Linked DNA regions of Zobellia alginiliquefaciens. The protein of the gene in region 1 interacts with the protein of each later gene in a pairwise test. Links are inferred from orthologs where the notes say so. Each region holds a gene or a part of one and is shown in the gene's direction. Other genes may lie near its edges. The genes, in order: P0077_RS05030 and P0077_RS07775.

Region 1 (3,324 bases):
AGTTGAATTATATGCACAGCAGTTTAGCTGGACGGCCAGATACGGTGGTGAGGACAACGTTCTGGGTAAGGCTAATGTTAGAATGATCGATATAAATAAAGCTAACGTTCTTGGTTTGGATGAATCGGATACGTACGCTGCCGATGATATTATTGTAAAGGAGTTGCACTTGCCGGTAGGGAGAAAGGTTAACTTTAAAATGCGTTCACAAGACGTATTGCACTCGGCATATATGCCACATTTTAGAGCTCAGATGAACTGTGTTCCCGGAATGATTACCGAGTTCTCTTTTACACCAATTTATACTACGGAAGAAATGCGTCAGAATCCTGATGTGGCCGATAAAGTAAAACGTACAAATGCAATTAGATCGGAGAGAGCTGCCAATGGAGAAGAGAATTCAGATCCATGGGAGTTTGATTACATACTGCTTTGTAACAAAATTTGTGGAAAGTCTCACTACAACATGCAAATGAAGATTATTGTAGAAACTCAAGAGGAGTATGATGCTTGGGTGGCTGAACAAAAAACATTTGGACAGAATGTAATGGGTCAGGCCTCTACTGATGAATTCAAGAATATAGAAACCGCAACAGCAAGTCACTAATACCAAAAAGGTAGTATTGATAGATAGTTGAGGAGAGCTTAAAAGAAAATTTAAAATTAAAGAATAGCAAATATGTCTGTTACTGCAAATGCACAGGTTGATGATCATGGACATGACGATCACGAACATCACCACAAACAAACCTTTGTAACTAAGTATATATTTAGTCAAGATCATAAGATGATCTCTAAGCAGTATTTAATTACTGGTGTATTCGTTATGGGAGCGTTGGGTATTTTAATGTCCCTTATGTTTCGTATGCAATTGGCTTGGCCAGGAGAATCTTTTTCGGTTTTTGAGGCCTTATTGGGCAAATGGGCACCTGATGGTGTTATGGATGCAGATGTGTACTTGGCTTTGGTAACCATTCACGGAACCCTAATGGTTTTCTTTGTATTGACACAGGGGTTGAGTGGTACGTTTAGTAACCTGTTGATACCGCTTCAAATTGGTGCACGTGATATGGCATCCGGTTTTATGAACATGCTATCGTTCTGGTTGTTCTTTATTTCGTGTGTAATTATGTTAGCTTCGTTATTTTTAGAAGCAGGTCCAGCAGCGGCGGGATGGACAATATATCCTCCCCTAAGTGCACTACCAATGGCACAACCGGGTTCAGGTATGGGTATGACCTTATGGTTGGTATCTATGGCAATTTTCATTGCTTCATCACTTATGGGGTCTTTGAACTATGTGGTGACTGTAATCAACCTTCGTACAAAAGGGATGTCTATGACAAGATTACCTTTAACGATTTGGGCATTTTTCGTAACGGCTATCATTGGTATAATATCCTTCCCAGTATTATTGTCTGCGGCGTTGTTATTAATAATGGATAGAAGTTTTGGTACTTCTTTCTTTTTGTCGGATATATTTATACAAGGTGAAGTTTTACATTACCAAGGTGGATCTCCAGTGTTATATGAGCACTTATTTTGGTTCTTAGGTCACCCAGAGGTATATATTGTAATCTTACCAGCAATGGGTATCGTTTCGGAGGTAATGGCAGTGAATGCTAGAAAACCTATCTTCGGTTATCGTGCTATGATTGCTTCTATATTGGCAATTGCTTTCCTATCCACCATTGTTTGGGGGCACCATATGTTTATTTCTGGTATGAACCCGTTCTTAGGTTCCGTATTTACATTTACAACATTATTAATCGCAATACCATCTGCCGTAAAAGCGTTTAACTGGATTACGACTCTTTGGAAGGGTAATCTACAATTGAACCCGGCAATGCTATACTCAATAGGTATGGTGTCTACTTTTATTACTGGTGGTCTTACCGGTATTGTATTAGGAGATAGTACGTTGGATATTAACGTTCATGATACCTATTTTGTAATTGCTCACTTCCACTTGGTAATGGGTATCTCTGCACTTTATGGAATGTTCGCAGGTATTTATCATTGGTTCCCAACTATGTTTGAAGGCAAGATGATGAACAAGAACTTAGGGTATGTCCATTTCTGGATTACTGCAGTAGGTTCGTACGGTATATTCTTCCCTATGCACTTTGTGGGTATGGCAGGTGTTCCTAGAAGATACTATGAAAACACGGCATTCCCAATGTTTGACGAATTAACGGATATTCAAGTTTTGATGACCGTATTTGCGATCATCACGGCAAGTGCACAACTTATATTTGTATTCAACTTTGTAAGAAGTATTTTCTACGGTAAGGTTGGGCCTAAAAACCCTTGGAAAGCCACAACTTTGGAGTGGACAACTCCACAGGAACATATTCATGGAAATTGGCCTGGTCCAATTCCTGAAGTTCACCGTTGGGCTTATGATTATAGTAAAGTAGACGAGAATGACGAGTATATTATTCCTGGTCAAGATTTCGTGCCTCAAACAGTTCCTCTACAAAAAGATGAAGAAGAACTTCAGCATTAATTTACTGGACTAACTCAAATAAAAATGCCTAACTGCTATAGTTAGGCATTTTTTTTGATTCTTTTTTAACATTCTTATTTGATAAGAATAATATGGGATACCTTTGTAAACTATAAAATAGGACACTAACCCCCTAGTATTAAAGACGCTATCATATGAAAAATTTTGTTTTTCTATTTGTTTTATTGTTCACTTTTCAAGCATTTTCACAGAGAAAACCTAAGATTAAAGGGAATAAGGCAGTCATAGATGTATACCAAGAATTACCCCCTTTTCACGGAATAGAATTACGTGATGACCTTGAAATAAAATTACACGATTCATCTGAAGAGGGTGTTTCTATCACTGCAGATGATAATCTTATAGACGTTCTAAGATTTAGAGTTCAAGATAGTGTTTTGCAGATAAGCTCTTATTACAACATTACTCGTAAAAAGAAATTGGAGATAATTGTAAACTATATTTATTTGGAATCCATTACCATGTACGATGGTGAGATTGCAATGGATGGAGTTGTTAATGCAAAAGACCTACATGTAGATTTACACGAATCTGCTAAGTTGGACTTAAATGCAGATGCTGAGATTTTCAATATCAATATGGAAGGAAACAGTTCTGGGGAGTTTAATCTGAAAGGCCAAGAGATTAATCTGGTTTTAAAAGATAGGGTCGATGTAAAGGTTTTTGGTAATAGCGATTTGAGCAATGTTAAAATGTATAAAAATGCAACTGCCATATTAGAAGGGGCCACTTATGAATTGTATGCCAATCTTTTTGAAAATTCAAAGTTGAAAAGTGAGAAGTTAGAAGCGGAA
Region 2 (3,164 bases), 640 kb from region 1 along the record:
CATTCAGCGCCTCTAAGCATACTGGTTAAAAAGCCAACACATTCCACCGAGTAATCCACATGCCCCATAATATTATGGAATATGCGCCCTTTACCATACTCTAAAGACATTAAAGCAGGTTCATGCCTATCAGTGCCTTTATTTTCCGGATCGGAATATGCCGTTGCTAAAACCTTCATATTCTCTGCGGGTCCTCGAAGGCTATTGTACAATTCATCTTTGGTATGTAACCACACAGGGGGCATTCCCTTTGTAATTGGGTGCTCTTCTCTTATCTGAATTTGATATTCGCTCTGTGGGCCATGTGCACCGGCACTCCCAGGACTATCATCACGAATAAGTTTGCCGTCATTATTGTAATACACATACGGACCATCTTTTTCGGTTCGGTCTCCCCAACCTCCTAAACCAATCATTTCGTTATAAGCTTCCCATTTAGGGAAGGAATTATCGGCCGCGTGAAAAACAACTAGTCCACCTCCTTTTTTGATGTATTTCTCAAATTTCTTTTGTGTTTCCTCAGGCCATGGAGCAGCATTCCATCCAAAATTACAGATGACCACATCGTACTTTGAAAACTTGGGACTATAATTGGGGTCATGTTCCGGCTTTTCTTTTGCCTCCGTTTCCTGAACACCGGCTATTGGAAATTCTGAAATGTATTTATCTCCCTTCCATGTATATTCCGAACGAGCCACCTCAACCGTAAATAGACCGGTATTCTCCATTTCGGTTTTTAACATATATGTGATTTTAGGCCATTGCTCGTGATTGTTCTGGCCGTCCACAATAAGCGCTTTCATTTTTTTTGATGGAGATGATTGAGAAATAGCCGTATTAGAAACAAAAACTACGGAAAGTATAAAAACTAAGGTTCGAAAATTACACATATTACATATTTTGGATGCATAAATATAAGAGATTGTAGCTAAGTTTATTTAAAAAAGAAAAAGTATATGCCTATTAATGTTGTAAATTGAAATCTTAACCGAATCACGTAAAATGGCTTCTTCTCACCTGAAATTTGCATCAAAACTTCCGAATGCGAAGACTACAATTTTTACTACTGTTGGCAATTTGGCCCGCCAGCATAACGCCATAGATTTATCTCAGGGTTTTCCAAATTTTGAGATAGACCGTAAATTAAGGAATCTGGTTACAAACGCCATGCAAAACGGTCATAACCAATATGCTCCAATGCAAGGATATTACCGCCTCAGGGAAATTATTTCACAAAAAATTGAAATACTTCATAATAGAATCTATAACCCCGAAACTGAAATTACTGTCACCGTCGGGGCAACACAGGCTATTTTTACAGCTATTACCGCGTTTGTAAACAAAGGTGACGAGGTGATCGTATTCAAACCTGCCTATGATTGCTACGAGCCCGCAATTGAACTCAATGGCGGAATTCCCATTTATGTACAATTGGACGCTGATGGTTACAAACCCGATTGGCAAGCGTTCAAGACTAAAATTTCAGAGAAAACCCGAATGGTAATCGTTAATACGCCCCATAACCCAAGCGGGCGGATTTTCTCTAAAGAGGATATGCTGCAGCTTCAGGAAATTCTAAAGCCTACCAACTGCATTGTGGTTAGCGACGAGGTATATGAGCATATTATTTTTGATGGAAATGCACATCAAAGTGCTTCTAGGTTTGATGATTTAGCACAGCGTAGCTTTGTTTGTGCCTCTTTTGGAAAAACTTTTCACGTAACCGGATGGAAAATAGGTTATTGTGCCGCTCCCGAAGTTTTGATGCGTGAATTTAGAAAAACACATCAGTTTGCTGTGTTTTGTGTTGACCACCCTATGCAACGCGCCATGACGGACTATTTATGGAAAGAGGAAAACTATCTAAGCCTACCTTCTTTCTATCAAGAAAAAAGAGATTTATTTTTAGAAGGATTAAAAGGCTCCAAGTTTAAATTTAAACCCTCTGAGGGAACTTATTTTCAGCTGTTGGACTATAGTAAAATTACAGAGGAGAGTGATGAAGATTTAGCAAAGCGATTGATTACAGAGTACAAATTGGCAAGCATACCCATATCTTCTTTTAATGTGAATAACCGCCAAGACGGAGTTTTACGATTTTGTTTTGCAAAGAAAAATGAAACATTGAAACAAGCTATTGACATTCTTCAGTCGTTTTAAATCTGATGCAAAACCTTAAAAAAAGGCATAAAAAAAAGCGGCCTTTGGGTGAGCCACTTTTTTTTAATTTTTTTCAAAATGCTTTACAGCATAAATAATTTTCTGGTCAGCATGACAATTCCGCTGAAAAAATCATTTTTGTACACTTGAATCTCTTCTGGTGTTTGGTTAATTTGGGCTTCCATAGGTCGTAAGTTTAGGTAAAATCGGATTTGGGATGCGACTTTCGATTAATAACACCATAAAAATACGGCCTAAGGTCCTAGCTAAAAAAAACTTGTTGTGAAGTAGTATGTTTTTGTTGTGAAATAACAAATCGGTAGAATTCCGGGTACATCCCGATTAAATCGAGAGGTAATTTTACTTACAAATTCATTTCAGGAATCTCACCTTCAATGATTAGCGTACCCTCTGTTGCTTTTTCAATTTCTTCAACCGAAACATCTGGAGCGCGCTCCAGCAATTTAAAACCTTTTGAAGTTACCTCAATTACAGCAAGATTAGTTACAATCTTCGTTACGCAGCCGACCCCCGTAAGCGGTAAGCTACATTTCTTTAAAAGTTTAGATTCTCCTGCACGATTGGTATGCATCATGGCTACGATAATATTTTCGGCAGAAGCCACCAAATCCATGGCGCCACCCATACCTTTGACCATTTTTCCCGGAATTTTCCAGTTGGCGATATCACCATTTTCAGCAACTTCCATAGCACCCAAAATAGTAAGGTCCACATGTTGACCTCGAATCATTCCGAAACTGGTAGCCGAGTCAAAGAAAGAAGCACCATTAAGGGTCGTAATGGTTTGCTTTCCAGCATTTATAATGTCTGCATCCTCCTCCCCTTCAAAAGGAAAAGGCCCCATGCCCAAAACGCCGTTTTCACTCTGAAACTCTACATTTATATCATCTCTCACAAAGTTGGCCACCAAAGTAGGAATACCGATTCCTAGATTAACATAATAACCGTCTCTAACCTCTTTTGCAATTCGCTTTGCGATTCCG

What was found.
Region 2: the proteins of P0077_RS05030 (region 1) and P0077_RS07775 interact in binary tests that used the Escherichia coli proteins (3 or more experiments, as listed by UniProt). The link is inferred for Zobellia alginiliquefaciens from one-to-one orthologs.

Annotation. Positions count from the first base shown.
Region 1 is NZ_CP119758.1:1,188,586-1,191,909, reverse strand. The notes cover bases 110-3,094. They hold P0077_RS05030 (cytochrome c oxidase subunit I), read left to right. Parts: upstream 110-679; coding sequence 680-2,509; downstream 2,510-3,094. Other genes in these bases: P0077_RS05025 (GIN domain-containing protein), read left to right, coding at 2,665-3,094; P0077_RS05035 (cytochrome c oxidase subunit II), read left to right, coding at 110-607. Outside these bases: more of P0077_RS05035, read left to right, coding at 1-109; more of P0077_RS05025, read left to right, coding at 3,095-3,324. UniProt on the Escherichia coli protein: Cytochrome bo(3) ubiquinol oxidase is the terminal enzyme in the aerobic respiratory chain of E.coli that predominates when cells are grown at high aeration.
Region 2 is NZ_CP119758.1:1,825,884-1,829,047, forward strand. What follows is about bases 257-3,081. They hold P0077_RS07775 (methionine aminotransferase), read left to right. Parts: upstream 257-1,002; coding sequence 1,003-2,160; downstream 2,161-3,081. Other genes in these bases: P0077_RS07770 (ThuA domain-containing protein), read right to left, coding at 257-890; P0077_RS07780 (3-oxoacid CoA-transferase subunit B), read right to left, coding at 2,525-3,081. Also shown: more of P0077_RS07770, read right to left, coding at 1-256; more of P0077_RS07780, read right to left, coding at 3,082-3,164. UniProt on the Escherichia coli protein: Shows aminotransferase activity with methionine and histidine as substrates, and to a lesser extent also with phenylalanine.